Regions from separate parts of the Mucilaginibacter sp. PAMB04168 genome, predicted to be linked through region 2. Evidence: riboswitches for the same ligand, from Rfam matches in the RefSeq annotation. Region 2 holds a riboswitch; each other region holds the start of a gene.
The links. A riboswitch is a leader RNA that binds a small molecule or an ion and turns the genes downstream of it on or off. The one in region 2 is predicted to bind S-adenosylmethionine.
Positions count from the first base shown of each region.

Region 1: it holds a riboswitch for S-adenosylmethionine, as region 2 does, so the genes downstream of both, ABDD94_RS11310 (TlpA family protein disulfide reductase) here and metH (methionine synthase) in region 2, are expected to answer to the same signal.
Region 3: it holds a riboswitch for S-adenosylmethionine, as region 2 does, so the genes downstream of both, ABDD94_RS09380 (O-acetylhomoserine aminocarboxypropyltransferase/cysteine synthase) here and metH (methionine synthase) in region 2, are expected to answer to the same signal.

Region 1 covers NZ_CP155079.2:2,663,340-2,669,009, forward strand. The annotation lists gene ABDD94_RS11305 (Hsp70 family protein) at 473-1,744, shown strand; SAM riboswitch class I at 2,080-2,192, shown strand; gene ABDD94_RS11310 (TlpA family protein disulfide reductase) at 2,274-2,888, shown strand; tRNA gene ABDD94_RS11315 (tRNA-Cys) at 2,896-2,967, shown strand; gene ABDD94_RS11320 (transferrin receptor-like dimerization domain-containing protein) at 3,230-5,458, shown strand; gene ABDD94_RS11325 (TonB-dependent receptor) at 5,473-5,670, shown strand, end outside.
Region 2 covers NZ_CP155079.2:405,057-410,726, forward strand. The annotation lists gene metF (methylenetetrahydrofolate reductase [NAD(P)H]) at 1-11, opposite strand, end outside; gene metH (methionine synthase) at 73-3,747, opposite strand; SAM riboswitch class I at 3,898-4,012, opposite strand; gene ABDD94_RS01500 (Bax inhibitor-1/YccA family protein) at 4,126-4,851, opposite strand; gene ABDD94_RS01505 (hypothetical protein) at 4,924-5,490, opposite strand; gene murQ (N-acetylmuramic acid 6-phosphate etherase) at 5,588-5,670, opposite strand, start outside.
Region 3 covers NZ_CP155079.2:2,181,314-2,186,983, reverse strand. The annotation lists gene ABDD94_RS09395 (hypothetical protein) at 1-103, shown strand, start outside; gene ABDD94_RS09390 (homoserine dehydrogenase) at 198-1,412, opposite strand; gene metX (homoserine O-acetyltransferase) at 1,412-2,467, opposite strand; gene ABDD94_RS09380 (O-acetylhomoserine aminocarboxypropyltransferase/cysteine synthase) at 2,571-3,905, opposite strand; SAM riboswitch class I at 4,171-4,286, opposite strand; gene ABDD94_RS09375 (dihydrolipoamide acetyltransferase family protein) at 4,955-5,670, opposite strand, start outside.

The sequences.
Region 1 (5,670 bases), 2.3 Mb from region 2:
TAATGAGCTCGAAGGCAGACATTGTTTGTTGAAAGCCGTTAAACTCTGGTTATTAAAAAGCACATTAATACAAGTTTTTTTAAAGTACGATAGTCTGTAAGCATCGTATCAACTATAGCGTTCTCTGTTTTACATCCTAAATGTAAATCGAGCTTGTTGCCGTAAGCTCGGGCAAGCCTATTAGCATCTCATATAATTGCCTCTACAGGTGCGTTGCCTTCGAAATCTATTTTGCCAATTTATAAGCTGCCACTAAACAGATCACTGGCTTTGTGCTCGGCCATGGATTTTTGTACTTGTTGCACATGATGTAATTAATCGAAGCAATTTTAATTAAATTACGTTCAATTTAAATGGACGTCATGCCACTCCCTGATTAGCTTGGCGTAATCTTGAGACTGGCAATTTCATTTTGACTTTATTTTTTGATACTTTCGCCGCCCTTTAAATTTTTTGGTAAGGCGGCATTTATATGAATAAGTTTTTATACGGAATTGATTTTGGTACAACCAACTCTGCCCTGGCTATCTACAATGAGGAAACCAAAGAAATTCAACATACCATCATTATTCCCTCGCTTATTTATTTTTATGAACAGCAGCGCTCGGGCATTGCTCCGGATTACGTAGTAGGCCAGGAAGCAATTTCGGCTTACTTAAACGAGCAAATGAGCGGGCGTTTTATAAAGTCGGTTAAGCAAATTTTATCCAGAAGCAGTTTTACCGAAACGCGGATTCACAACAAACGATACAACGCATCTGATTTGGTGGCCATCATTCTGAAAGAATTAAAATCGCGGGCTGATAAACTAATTGGCCAGGATTGCCGTAAGGCTGTTATAGGCAGGCCTGTATTCTTTGATGATGATAACGTGCAAAAGGATACCCTTGCACAAACCCGCCTTAGCAAGGCTGCAGAGTTGGCAGGGTTCAGGGAGGTCCGCTTTCAATTTGAGCCAATCGGCGCTGCTTTTGCTTATGAAAGAACTTTGCAAAAAAAGGAAAATGTACTGGTTGCAGATTTAGGTGGAGGTACTACTGATTTTACTTATTTGGTTCTTGATCCAGAGAAAGCGGGGAGCAAAGACAGGAAGAACGACATGATGGCCACAGGTGGTATTTACATAGGAGGTGACAGCTTTGATGCCGCATTTATGTGGGAAAAAGGTACGCCCTATTTTGGCAAGCATACACAATATGAAGCTACCCCGGGCAAGCGGTTAACTGTGCCTAAATCACTTTTTGCCAATATATGCTCGTGGGAGCAAATGAACTTTTTTAATGGCCAGCGAATTAAAAAGGATATTGAAGACTATTATTACTTTTCGGGGAAAGACCGGCAATTCAAAAACCTGATTACGCTTATTGAACACAACTTGGGTTACTCTGTGTTCAGGTGTATTGAGAAAACCAAAATAACACTCTCTAATGCAGACACTGCTCGGTTCGCTTACCATGAAATGGATATTGACATAGAAGAGGATGTTCCACTGTCGGTTTATGAACAAATAATTGCCAAAGACGTAACCCGAATTGCCAACTACCTCGACGAATTTATATCGCACAACAAGATAGAACCCAGCAATGTCGACAGTATTTTTTTAACTGGTGGCACTTCAATGGTTGGGAGTGTTCAAAACATATTCAAAGAAAAGTTTCCTCACGTCAACCTCAATTCGGGCGACAATTTTAAAAGTGTGGCTACAGGTTTGGCTTATAGCGGATATCTATTTGAAGGTGAATGATGATTGAATCATAGCATCCAGTATCATCACGCTTAATTGTAATAAAAGGATAAGCATTAGTAAGGAAGTCACCACGCATTGCAACAAGTTCCATAATTACCCAGTTGCTAATACAAAGCCGTTACTTACCACAAAAATAGGCTTATTTGGAACCTTTAGAAACTGCCGGCCAATCTTCCCTATGCATATACAATTCGGTATAACTGCGCCTGTATCTGACTAACTTGTACGTTTCTTTGTGTCACATTTATTTCATTTTGAAAATTATCTACTAAATCTATAGACTATGTAAAATATATAGCTATATTTGCAGTGTTAAATAACGTACTTTGATTTACTTATCCAGAAAGACTGAGGGAAAGGCCCTGTGAAGTCTTAGCAACCTATACCACCTCAAAAGGTAAAAGGTGCTAATTCCTGCTCCTCAAATGAGAGAGAATGATAAGATACAAGTTTTGCTTGTTCATCGCCCATTTACAGTCTCGCTGGTATAAGTATTTGAAATTGAGAGCAATCAACTTATATGATTATGAAAAATTACCTATTACAATCTCTTTCCAAAGCAATGTTTGCAGCTTCTGTAATTGTTGCGGCCGCATTTCAATCAAATGCGCAAACGCAAAGCGCTGCGCAACAATCATCTCCAGTTGCAACCGCCGCAAATGCAGACAGAGGATACCTGGTTAAGGTAGGAGACCAGGCGCCCGACAATTTTGAATTAGTGTTAGATAACGGAAAGAAAACCTCCCTGAAGCAGTTACGCGGCAAAGTGGTTGTATTGCAATTTACAGCTAGCTGGTGCAGCGTATGCCGCAGAGAAATGCCGCATTTGGAAACAGACGTGTGGAAGGCTTACCAGAATAAAAACGTAGTGCTTATTGGTGTAGACCGTGACGAACCACTCGAGAAAGTGCAGAAGTTTCGCCAGGATATACAGGTAACCTATCCTTTGGCTTTAGATCCAGGCGCCGATATATTTGGCCGCTTTGCTGATAAAAAAGCTGGTGTTACACGTAATGTAGTTATCGATCAAAGTGGTAAGATAGTTTTTTTGACGAGGCTTTACGACGTAAACGAATTCACGGAAATGGTAAAAGTGATAGACGATTTAGCAAACAAACCTTTGTTAAAGGCATCGCTTTAAAAGCAATGGTGGAGTGGCCGAGCGGTTAGGTAGGGGTCTGCAAAACCTTGTACGGTGGTTCGAATCCATCCTCACACCTCATCATCGGGTTATTAAGTTTTAGGCGCTGTAGGCAACCCGGTGGCATTATTTCAAAGCGCTAAGGCAATTTAAATGTATCTACAATTTTATGAATTTTAATTTTTACTCTAAAACCGGCTTTTTTAAACTAATAGCCTGTATCCACTCTTCGAATGATGTTGCTTGTACAAGCAATGGTTGCTGTTGATCTCGTCTTATTTATAGAGTAACCTTACCGATCCAGGTTCTCACCCTCTTTTTATTTAAATATAAATTTCTTTATGAAAAAAATAAGGATGCTGGCAGTGTTATGCTTTGCCGGTTATGCTACATCATACGCACAAAACACAAACATTAAGGGCTTCACGGCGGCAGCTGCAACTAAACAACTTCAGGCAGAAAAAGACTTTGATAAGCACATAAGTAATGTGCGTATTGGCCATAATATTAAAGAATTGGCTGCACGTCCTCACCATTTGGGCTCGCCCGGAGGAAAGGCCGTAGCACAAGCCGTTTTACAAAAGTTTAAAGAGTATGGATGGGATGCTCGTATCGAAACGTACCAAGTGTTGTTTCCAACGCCGAAAACGCGATTGCTTGAGCTTACTTATCCTACTCGATATACAGCAAAACTTAAGGAACCGGCTGTTGCCGAGGATGCCACATCAGGGCAGGAAGGGCAGTTGCCCACCTATAATGCCTGGGGAGCCGATGGTGATGTAACCGGCGAATTGGTATATGTGAATTACGGCTTGCCCGATGATTACGAGCAGCTTAACAAACTGGGCATTGATGTAAAAGGAAAAATAGTAATTGCCAAATATGGCCGCTCGTGGAGAGGTATTAAACCAAAAGTAGCTTATGAGCATGGAGCCATTGGCTGTATAATATATTCAGATCCTAAAGACGATGGTTTTTACCAGGGCGAGGTATATCCTAAAGGTCCGTTCAAAAATGACCAGACCGTGCAGCGCGGCTCTGTGATGGATATGGTTATTTACCCGGGCGATCCTTTAACGCCGAATGTTGGGGCAACTGCAAAAGCCAAAAGATTAGACAAAAGCGAGGCGCAGACCATTTTAAAGATTCCGGTGTTACCCATTAGTTATGGTGATGCACAACCGTTGCTTGCTGCATTGGGTGGCCCGGTTGCACCGGCAGATTGGCGCGGAGCACTGCCCATTACTTATCATGTTGGCCCGGGCAAAGCAAAGGTTCATTTAAAAATAGAGCATAACTGGGATTTAGTGCCCGCCTACAACGTAATTGCCAAAATAAAGGGTAGCCAATTCCCTGAGCAATGGGTAATACGGGGCAATCACCACGATGCCTGGGTAAACGGCGCTGATGACCCCATAAGTGGTTTGGCTGCCCAGTTGGAAGAAGCGAGGGCCATTGGCCTCTTAGTAAAAGCAGGCTACAAACCAAAACGTACACTGGTTTATTGCGCTTGGGATGGCGAAGAACCATCGTTGCTCGGCTCAACAGAATGGGTGGAGGATCATGCTGTGGAGCTGAAAGAAAAGGCAGTAGCTTATATCAATTCCGATGGCAACAGCCGTGGCTTTTTGGGTGCCGGAGGTTCGCATGCGCTTGAGGTATTCACCAGCGAAATTGCTAAAGACGTGATGGATCCACAGACCCGCGTAAGCGTTTTTGAACGTAAGCGGGCTAATGATGCTGTGCATGCTGTATCAGCCAAAGCGCAAAAAGCGATACTTAAGCAAGATACGCTCACGCTTTCGGCATTGGGTACGGGTTCTGATTATTCCGCGTTTTTACAGCATTTAGGCATCCCCACACTTAACCTGGGTTATGGTGGCGAAGACAGCGGAGGTGATTATCATTCCATTTATGACTCGTATGATGATTATGTGCGTTTTAAAGACAGCAGCTTTGTATATGGTGTTGCCCTGGCCCAAACAGCAGGCCGCGCCGTGTTGCGACTGGCCAATGCAGACGTGTTGCCGTTTGACTTTGTAACCCTGGGTAAAGTTATTAACCAGTACGAAGGTGAGGTTAAACAACTTACCGAACAGCTACGTGAAAGATACAGTACCGAAAACCAGCTTATAAAAAGCAACAGTTACCAATTGGCTAATGATCCTAAGGATAAATCCATTTTACCCGTTGCGAAGCCAGAGGTACCCAGTTTTGATTTTGCAGCGTTTGATAACGCATTACAAAAGCTCAAGCAATTGGCAACTGCTCTAAATGGGGTAAGTGGCCAGGCATTAAAAGACGCTAAACTGGCTGCAAAATTCAACAACGCAGTTTACCAGGCCGAGAAAAGTTTACTTATTGCAGAAGGGCTTCCTAAGAGACCATGGTATCGTCACAGTATTTACGCGCCCGGTTTTTACACCGGTTATGGCGTAAAAACGCTCCCCGGCATAAGAGAGGCCATTGAACAGAATAACTGGGAAGAAGCCAGGCAACAAATAGCCGTAGCTACCAAGGCTATCGAACAGCTTAACACAAAACTTGGAAACATAACTCAAGTTCAATAACAACCTAATAAGATATGAAATATAAAATTTTACTGTTCATCTTCCTGGTAAGCTGGGTATCCTTTGCCCAAGCACAGGAACGCAAAATAAGCGGGACGGTAACGCAGGAGGGTAGTACACAACCCTTGCCCGGTGTAAACGTCAATGTAAAAGGACAAAAAAAGAACACACAAACCGACCCTGATGGTAAGTTTAGCATTAACCTGCAGAGC
Region 2 (5,670 bases):
GTTATTTTCATGTTATAAATGCACTGTTTGTGCTACCAGTTTTTGTAAATATTTTTCTGCAGATAGAATTTCTTAATAATTCAAATTCGGTCCCAGCCACCTTTCTATCGTTTCTACCGACATGCTCTTGCGCTTGGCATAGTCTTCAACCTGGTCTTTGCCTATCTTACCTAAACCAAAATATTTCGACTCGGGGTGAGAAAAGTAAAAGCCGCTTACCGAGGCGGTGGGTAACATTGCCATACTTTCGGTAAGGTGCATATGGGCATTATCTTCAGCTTTCAGCAAATCAAAGAGGGTTACTTTTTCAGTATGCTCCGGGCAGGCAGGGTAACCTGGTGCCGGACGTATACCCTGGTATTGTTCTTTTATAAGCTGCTCAGTATCCAGTTGCTCGTCTTTGGCATAGCCCCAATACTCGCGGCGTACAAGTTCGTGCATTTTTTCAGCAAAGGCTTCGGCCAGGCGGTCGGCGATGGCTTTGGCCATAATGCTGTTATAATCATCATGGTCGGCCTCGTATTTAGCTACCAGTTCATCGCAGCCAATACCTGTGGTTACGGCAAAGCCGCCAAAGTAGTCGGGCACGCCGCTTTCTTTAGGTGCTATAAAATCGGCCAGGGCATAGTATGGTTCGCCTTTAACCTTTTCGCCTTGCTGGCGCAGGGTGTGTATGCGGGTTAGCAATTGTGTACGGCTTTCATCACTGTACAGCTCAATGTCATCGCCTACGCTGTTGGCCGGCCAGAAACCGATTACGCCGTTGGCTTGCAGCAAGTTTCCATTAATGACTTTCTGCAGCATCTCCTGCGCATCGTCAAAAAGCTTTTTAGCTTCGATGCCCACGTTCTTATCGTTAAATATTTTCGGATAGCTACCGCGCAGTTCCCAGGTATGGAAGAACGGCGTCCAATCTATATAAGGAACCAGTTCTTTTAGCGGATATGCTTGAAATACCTTGGTGCCTGTAAAAGACGGTGCCGGAGCTACTGAGCCATCCAGATCCAGCTGAAACTTATTGGCCCGTGCTTCTTCTAAAGTGAGGAAGCGTTTGTCGTTCCGTTTGTTCAGGTGTGCTTCGCGGGCTTTGGCGTACTCGTCTTTAATGGTTTGTATGTACTCGTCGCGGTTCTCCTTACTCATCAAAGTGCTGCACACGGTTACACTGCGCGATGCATCCAGCACATGTATGGCAGGGCCCGAATAATGCGGCGCTACTTTAACTGCGGCATGAATACGAGAGGTGGTTGCCCCCCCAATAATTAATGGGATAGTAAACCCTTCGCGTTCCATTTCTTTGGCAAAGTGTACCATTTCATCAAGCGATGGCGTAATCAGACCACTAAGGCCAATAATATCTACGTTATGTTTTTTAGCTTCCTCTATAATTTTATTGGCGGGCACCATTACGCCCAGGTCAATGATCTCGAAGTTATTACAAGCCAGTACTACGCCTACAATGTTTTTACCAATGTCGTGCACATCGCCTTTAACGGTGGCCATAAGTACCTTGCCAGCATTGCTGCGCTGGTTGCCATCGGCGTTTTTCAGCTTTTCGGCTTCAATAAAGGGCAGCAGGTAAGCTACGGCCTTTTTCATTACCCGGGCCGATTTTACCACCTGTGGCAAAAACATTTTACCGGCGCCAAACAGGTCGCCTACAATGTTCATCCCGTCCATCAGGGGGCCTTCAATAACTTCCAGCGTGCGTTCGTATTGATGGCGTGCTTCTTCCACATCGACATCAATATATTCCACAATACCTTTTACCAGTGCGTGCGAGAGTCGCTTTTGTACCGGTTCATTACGCCAGCTTTCATCACGTACAATTTCTTTGCCTTTGCTTTTTACCGTTTCGGCATATTCTACCAGGCGTTCAGTAGCATCCTCGCGGCGGTTGAGTAGTACATCCTCTACACGCTCTAAAAGAGGTTTAGGAATTTCCTCGTACACCTCGAGCATACCGGCATTTACAATGCCCATATCCATGCCAGCCTGTATAGCATGGTATAAAAAGGCCGAGTGCATAGCCTCGCGTACAACGTTATTACCGCGGAAAGAGAAAGATATATTACTCACACCACCGCTTACTTTGGCGTGTGGTAAATTTTCTTTTATCCAACGGGTGGCGTTAATAAAGTCAACAGCATAATTATTATGCTCTTCCAAACCGGTGGCAACGGTAAGGATGTTAGGGTCGAAAATGATATCCTCCGGTGGAAAGCCAATTTCGTTCACCAGTATATCGTAAGATCGTTTACAAATTTCTATACGGCGTTCATAATTATCGGCCTGCCCTTGCTCATCAAACGCCATTACAACCGTAGCAGCACCGTAGTTCAGTATCTTGCGCGCGTATTCTCTAAACTTGTCTTCACCTTCTTTTAGCGAAATTGAGTTTACAATACCCTTACCCTGCAAGCATTTTAAACCGGCTTCAATAACCGACCATTTAGAGGAGTCGACCATGATGGGCAGCTTGGCAATATCAGGTTCGGAGGCCACCAAATTCAGAAATTTAACCATTACGGCTTCCGAATCAATCATGCCCTCATCCATATTAATGTCAATCACCTGGGCACCACCTTCTACTTGCTGGCGGGCAACTGTGAGGGCTTCCTCATAGTTTTCGGCCAGTATAAGCTTTGAAAACTTGGGCGAACCGGTAATGTTGGTCCGCTCGCCTACGTTCACAAAGTTGGTTAGAGGCGTTAGGGTAACGGCTTCTAAACCACTGAGGCGCATATAAGGCTCAAGCGTTGGTAGTTGCCGTGGCGAGTATTTAGCTGCCCGTTCGGCAATGCATTTAATGTGATCGGGCGTGGTGCCGCAACAGCCGCCTACAATATTAACCAGGCTAGCTTGCATAAAGTCATCGACCTGGTGGGCGGTTTCATGCGGTTGTTCGTCATAAGCGCCAAACTCATTAGGCAAACCTGCATTTGGATAAGCTGAAATATATACATCGGCTTTGTTAGAGAGTTCTTCCAGATATGGTCGCATCTCTCTAGCCCCTAAAGCGCAGTTTAATCCCACCGATAGCAGGTTGGCATGGCGTATGGAGTTCCAGAAAGCCTCCACCGTTTGGCCCGATAGGGTGCGGCCCGAGGCATCGGTTATGGTACCCGAAATCATGATGGGCAGGTTCTTGCCCGATTCCTGTGCATAGCGCTGGGCGGCAAACAGGGCTGCCTTGGCATTCAGCGTGTCAAATATGGTTTCGATTAAGAGCAGGTCTGAGCCACCGTCAACCAAGCCTCTAATCTGATCATAGTACGCTTCTGCAAGATCGTCAAAAGTAACGGCACGATAGCCCGGGTCGTTCACGTCGGGCGAAAGGGAAGCGGTGCGGTTGGTAGGGCCGACAGCGCCGGCTACAAAGCGCGGCTTGCCGGGCGTTTTAATAGTATAATCATCAGCCGCCTCGCGGGCTAAACGGGCACCTTCATAGCTTAGCTCGTAAGCCAGCTCTTCCATATGATAGTCGGCCAGTGATATACGCTGGGTACTAAATGTGTTGGTTTCAATAATATCGGCACCTGCATCCAGGTACTCGCCATGTATAGCTTTAATTACGTCAGGGCGTGTAAGGTTCAGCAGGTCGTTATTGCCCTTTAAATCGGATGGATGATTTTTAAAACGCTCCCCGCGAAAATCCTCCTCCGTTAACTGATAGCGCTGTATCATGGTTCCCATGGCGCCGTCAATTACTAATATGCGTTTCTTTAACTCGTTTTTTATGTCCATATTTTGGATATGAGATGTGAGGCAAGAGATGTGAGATAAAGCGTAGGATTTACTTGCAAACGCATGCAAAATCCTGTCAGTTTCATATCTGATAGCTCAAATCTTATTACATGCTTATATCGAAAAGTCGGTGTATTGGATTTTGACTTTCGCTTATCCGTCTTAAAACCTTTTAGTGAATGGTTTTAAGTAGAATGTAGCACCTTGTAAGTACAGGTTGCTAAGACTTCGCAGGGTCCAGTCCCTCCATCTTTCTCTATAAGCATTGCAAAGTTGCAAAATAGCGTTGTGAATTGCAAATGCCAGTTTTTAAGCAAAATAGCTTCCAAACAACAAGAGCTGCCTTTTGGGCAGCTCTTGTTATATAATTATTTAACGTTATCTGCGGCTGCCGAATATTCTTAATAAGGATAAGAACAGGTTGATGAAATCCATATACAGGGTTAAAGCACCCATAATGGCCATCTTTTTAGCATCAGCCATACCCAACTCCAAGCCGGCACCTATGCGTTTTAGCTTTTGCACATCATAAGCAGTTAAGCCCACAAACACCGCTACACCAATATAGCTAATGGCTTTGCTTAAACCCGGACTGGCCAGGAACATGTTTACAACAGAAGCGATGATCATACCTATTAAGCCCATAATCATTAATGAGCCAAATTTGGTTAGATCTTGATTGGTAGTATAACCGGCTACCGCCATAATGCCAAAAACAGCAGAGGCCGTAATGAATACACCTAATACCGACGAAGATGTATAAACCAACAGCACAAAGCTAAGGCTGGTACCCATAAGGGCAGCAAAAACCACAAACAGCAGGGTAAGCACCGGTGCTGATATTTTGTTTAGCCCGAATGACATAATCATTACAAATATTAAAGGGGCAAACATAATAATAGTACCTAAGCCGGTACGACGGCCAGTGTTTAAATCAACAAATTTGCTTAGCAGATTTGCATCAGTTGCAAACAGGTAGGCGCAAACTGCCGAAATACCTAATGCCACAAACATCCACATAAACACATTGGCAATAAACCGGCGCGATGAGGCTTGGTCATCCAGCTGAATGACATCCTCGTATTGATAATTCGTATTTTCCATTTTCTTAATTAATCAGGTTAAAGGTATGATAATTTTTATTGTACTTATTAGACAGCCCAAAGGGCTTAAAGTTTAGGTAAGCCTGCGCATTAATTGTTCTTCAACCCGTTTAAAAACCTGCAAAGGTTTTAATGTGCGCCAGCCCAGTTCGTCCAGCCCGCCACCAAAGTTGATAAAATAGTCGATGTTGCTTTGCTTAAATTCCCGTATTACATGTTCTCTGAAGTTGATACCGGCAATCCAGCCGTCTTCCACTTCTTGAAACCATTCCTCGTAATAGCAGTCGTCAGATGAATGAAAATTCAGGATATTCTCGCCAATAAGTATAAACTTATTGATGCCATTATCCATCATTAACTCCATGATTTCGCGTTTGAGCAACATAATGTCGTTATTGATGGCATCATTCCACTCGCCAATAAACTCTATAATAACGTAGCCGCGATCATAATCGGCATACAGTACTTTTAAATATAATGTATTAGAGCCAAATGAATCCCATTGTGGGTGCAGCAAATAGTTATATATCTGCTTATCAAATTCAAACTCGTTGTACACTGTAGCATAAAAAGGCGAATACTCATCCTCTGCGGCTACATAATCATCCCTCCATTTGTAGTATGGCTCTATTTCGTGCATTTTTTATTCCAATACGCAGATTTCAATATGCAAATTCAAATCTGCCGGTTTTTATAATCTTCCCTTTTGCTCAAATGCACATCTGCATATTTGCAAATCACTTTCCTGCAAGGTGTGCCTCCACCGCCTTACGTACACTCCCGTGTTCATTTAAAAGTTCGGTGGCAGCATCTTCTTCTA
Region 3 (5,670 bases), 1.8 Mb from region 2:
CAAAAACCTCACGCTGCTCCCGTTTATGATGGGCGTATTTTGCCTGGCATACTATTACGCTATCTGGAAGCCAAGGAACCCGGATGCCATTGAAACGATGTAGTTTAAGTATAAACAACAAAAGGCTTCTATAAAGAAGCCTTTTGCAATTAATCAATAGTTAGCAGAAATCTACTAAAAAACTCTAACTATATCTATTACGCCGTAGCTAAACTGACCCCCGTTAGCTGATCGGCGAAGGCAACGAATGCCTTGCTATCAGATATACGTTGCTGATGAATAATCAGATTTTTCAAATTAATTTTTCCTTTAACAAATTTAAAATCGCCCGAATAGAAGCGTTCATGAATATGAATAAAGCCTAAATCCTGCACCAGGTATTCGTCTTCGTAACGCAGGTAAATATTTAGTTCCACATCATTGCTAAAGTTCAAATCCTGTGCTTTCTCGTGCGCCTTTTTATACTCGTAACCATACCCATAACGCAATGCGGCAATGTCTGACAGCACGGCCGAGCCTGTCGGGTGACCGCCTGCCCCCTTACCAAAAAAGAATTGCTGGTCGGCAAATGCGGCCTGTACGGTTACGCCATTGTATTCGTATTCTACGTTGTATAAAAACTCGGTATCGTTTACAAACTTGGGCAGCACAAAAAGCGCTACGTGCTTATCATCAAGTTCTTTGGCAACAGGCACCAATTTAATCTTCAACTTTTTTTCGCGGGCGTATTGCAAATCATAAGCCGATAGATTTTGAATGCCTATGTTCAGCACTTCTTCGGGCTTAACCACTATGCCGTAGGCATGGGCGGCGGCAATAACCAGCTTAAACTTTGCATCATAACCACCTACGTCCATAGTTGGGTCGGTTTCGGCAAAGCCTAAGTCCTGAGCCTGTTTAAGGGCGGTATCGTAATCCAGGTTTTCGATAAAACCTTTAGAAAGAATATAGTTTGAAGAACCGTTAAAAATTCCACTTATAGAATGCAGCAGTTCGTTATCATAATATTCTTCCAGGTTACGGATGATGGGAATACTACCGCACACGGCACCTTCATAAAGCAGAGAGGTTCCGTGTTCCCTTTGCAGGTTAATGAGTTCCTGTAAATGAAGGGCCACCATTTTTTTACTGGCTGATACTACGTTCTTACCGGTAGATAAAGCTCTTGATGCGATCTCAAAAGCGGCTTCGGTATCATTGATCAGCTCAACAACGGTATTGATTTCCGGATCTTCTAAAATTTCGTCGCGATCGGTTGTGAAAAGTTCGGCAGGTAAGGTTCGTTGTTTGTTAGGGTCCTTTATGGCAATCTTTCTTATCTCAATATTCAGTTTTTTGGTTCTGATGATGTCATATAATCCTTGTCCAACAACGCCAAATCCAAATAAACCAATAGTTAGTTTTTTACTCATTAAGCTATCTTTTGTAATTCAATAATTTTCCCTCTTACATCGGTTTTGATGAATGAAGAGATGATCTTAGTCAGGGTTTCTGTTTCTATTAAAAAGCCATCATGCGCATAAAACGAGTCAAACTCAGCGTAAGCTGCCTTTGGTATATGCTGAAATAAATATTGCTGCTCCTCTACCGGGAACAAAATATCAGACTTAATGCCGATAACCAGCGTCTGCGCTTTGATAGTGCCAAGCGCTTTCTCTAATCCGCCGCGGTTACGACCGGCATGGTGCGAGTCCATCACCTTGGTTAAGTACCAGTAGCTGTAGGCATTAAAGCGGTTCACCAGCTTATCGCCCTGGTAGCTCTGGTAGCTCGAAGCGCGGTAATTATCGGTGATGTTATCATCTTCTTCGTGCTGTTTGATATTATAGGCCTTGTAACCTCTGTATGATAGAAGGGCCATGCTGCGGGCTGCCTTGAGACCTGCGCTGCCGCCGTCAGGTGTTCCGTTGTTAAAGGTAGCGTCGGCGTTAAGTGCCAGGCGCTGCGACTCGTTAAAGGCAATGCCCCAGGGCGAGTGTTTAGCGTTAGTGGCAATCAAAATCAACTGCTTAATGCGTTCAGGTTCTATAATGCTCCATTCCAATGCCTGCTGGCCGCCTAATGAGCCGCCTATCAACACCCAAATATCTTTGATACCTAAATGCGCTGCAAGTAAGCGGTGCACATTGGCCATATCCCGCGTGGTATACTGCGGAAAAGATAGGTAGTAAGGTTGACCAGTAGCCGGGTTAATGCTTAACGGGCTGGTAGTACCATAAGCAGATCCCAATACGTTGGCGCAAATGATAAAATGTTCGTCAGGATTAAAAAAGTAACCCTCGCCTACCAAACCTTTCCACCAGTCAAACACATCTGAGTTGGCGGTTAGGGCGTGGCAAACCCAAACCACGTTATCTTTGGCTTCGTTCAACCGGCCATAAGTATGATAGCCTATCTCAAGGTTCTCCAGTTTCGCTCCTGATTCCAGTTCAAAAGTGCCGTTGTATCGGTATGTCTGTATACTCATTGTTATTTTAAACCGGCCCGCCTGGCTTACAAGCGGTACCAGTCATACTATTAATCAAATTAAATCTATTGCGGCGGCATGTTAATTTTCAGCTGCCTGCCGGTTAGTTAAGTTCGGCCAGCTGAGCCTCTTGCAACTTTATGCTCGCAAATGCCTGTTCAAAGTCGGCTTTTATATCGTCCATATGCTCAATGCCAACGGCTACGCGTAAAAGCGTTGGCGTAACACCGGCAGCAGCCTGCTCCACATCACTTAACTGCTGATGTGTGGTTGCAGCTGGCTGAATAATCAACGTTTTAGCGTCGCCCACGTTAGCCAGGTGGCTTACTAGCTGCAAACTGTTAATGAAGTTTGCAGCATTCTCTTTGCTGCCTTTCAACTCAAATGAGAGTACAGCGCCAAAACCATTTTTTAAGTATTTTTTAGCTAATGTGTGGTAGGGTGACGACGCTAAACCCGGATAATTTACTTTAGCTACCTGCGGGTGCTGCTCCAGCCAGGTGGCCAGTTCAAGTGTATTATCAACATGGCGTTGCACACGCAATGAAAGTGTCTCTAACCCTTGTATCAGTAAAAACGAATTAAATGGCGACTGTGAAGCGCCGAAATCTCGCAGCCCTTCCACCCGTGCACGAATAATGAATTGAATATTGCCAAACGGCCCGTTAACACCAAATACGTCAGAAAAAACTAAACCGTGATAACCATCTGATGGCTCACTGAATTGTGGATACTTGCCATTTCCCCAGTTGTAGTTGCCCCCATCTACTATTACACCGCCAATGCTAGTACCGTGGCCGCCAATCCATTTTGTAGCACTTTCTACCACCACATTGGCTCCATGCTCTATTGGGCGAAAAAGGTAGCCTCCTGCGCCAAAGGTATTGTCAACTATCAACGGCAAATCGTGCTTGCGGGCCAGTGCAGCTATCTTGTCAAAATCGGGTACATTAAAGCCTGGGTTACCGATGGTTTCCAAGTAAATGGCTTTAGTTTTCTCGTCAATTAATGGCTCAAAGTTTTCGGCCTGGTCGTCTTTCGCAAAGCGGGCTTCAATGCCAAGTCGTTTAAAGGCTACTTTAAACTGGTTATAACTGCCGCCATACAGAAACGGGGAGGTAACAAAATTATCGCCTGCTTGTAAGATGTTGTTAAGCGCTAAAAATTGTGCCGCTTGCCCCGACGCGGTTGCCAACGCTGCCACCCCACCCTCTAATGCTGCTATACGTTTTTCGAACACATCTGTAGTGGGGTTCATGATACGTGAGTAGATGTTGCCAAATTCTTTTAAGGCAAACAGGTTAGCGCCATGCTCGGCATTTTTGAATACGTATGAGGTGGTTTGGTATAAGGGCACTGCCCGCGAACCGGTTGTAGGGTCGGCTTCCTGACCGGCGTGTAACTGTAAAGTTTCGAATTTTAAAGATGAAGTTGACATGGTTGTTGCTGTTTAGATTTGTGCTTAAAACTTGTTGAATTTGCTATAAGCGGAGGTGGCGTACGGACAGGCTATAGCGGTGCCTGAGCGTAAACACGTTACATTATTGCATTAAGTAATGCAGGAAATGACGTACGTGTTGTGCCTCTAACAGCAACACATGCTCATAAAGCCGTTGGCTATATTGCAGGTTGATGGCGTACCCGTTGGGGTAACTAATAAATTAGCAGTAGTGTTGTAGCAGTTAAATCGTTTCATGGCTATTAACTTATATCCCCCGGCTGTATATCCAAACCGGGACAGGAATTGGCACCTTCTCCGTTCATCGGAGGGTTGCCAGCGGGTCAGTGAGCCTGATCTCTCGCCGCTTCTTTATAAATCAAAAACCTACGGAGGGTAATTGATTATGGTATTTAAACCGTTGCACAAAGGTAATGCGTAATATTTTAAAATACCAAGTATTATTAAAAATATTTATTGAGGCGCAGATCTGAAGATATGATTGCGGTTGTTTAATGTTTATAATTTTTATTCCCAATCGAAGTAATGTAATTGGGAATGAATTACTTTGATCATTGAAAGAATTCCTTCAGGAAAGAATAATTGGATTTATCATGTTAATACGGTTTTATTATTTCACCTTCTACAACCACTTCGTTAAAAGGAACTTCAGGAATGATGCTCCATATTGGTTCAGAGCAACCTTGGTGATGGGACTAAGCATCTTTAGCCTGCTTTTAACCTTAACGTGGATTATAAAATTTTTTAGCGGATACTCGTATCAAAGCCGCCTAATTTATGAAGCAACAAGTATTTTCCTGTCATTTGGATTCATTTATGTCTTTTGTTTAAAGGATGGTAAATCGGAAAGGATATACAATGAGTTCAAAGACAGTGACTTTAATAACAAAAGAAATAGATCAATTGCCTGGCTGGTTTGGCTTATAACCTTTTTGATACCGGTAGTTTTAATACTACTTGATAAAAAAACGTCACTCTTTCACTAGCAATTAAGCACACATTACAGCAGCACACAAGTTGGCTTGTTTTTATAACTCCCTGTTCAAATCCCAATGCTCCAGATAATCAGCTACACGCTTCAGGAATGAACCGCCTAACGCGCCGTCTACTACCCTATGGTCATACGACATGGATAAATACAGCATGTGGCGTATAGCGATTACATCACCGGTTGGGGTTTCCAATACGGCAGGTTTTTTCTTGATGGTACCAATAGCCAGAATGGCCACCTGCGGTTGGTTAATAATGGGGGTACCCATAATATTACCAAACATACCTATGTTAGTAACCGTGAAAGTACCGTCGGCTGTATCATCAGGCCGTAATTTATTCAAACGGGCACGGTTGGCTAGGTCATTTACACTCTTAACCAAGCCGGTAAGGTTAAGCGTATCGGCGCGGCGAATAACCGGTACAATTAAATTACCATTGGGCAACGCAGTAGCCATCCCTATGTTAATATCTCGCTTTTTAATGATCTGGGTACCGTTTACAGATACGTTGATCATTGGCATATCGGCAATAGCTTTTGCCACAGCTTCAATAAATATAGGTGTAAATGTAATCTTTTCTCCTTCGCGGGCCTCAAACTTAGCTTTGATCTTCTCTCTCCAGTAAACTAAATTTGTTACGTCGGCCTCTACAAAAGAGGTTACATGCGCTGAAGTTTGAACGCTCATTACCATATGGTCGGCAATTAAGCGGCGCATGCGGTCCATTTCAATGATCTCGTCACTGCCAGAGG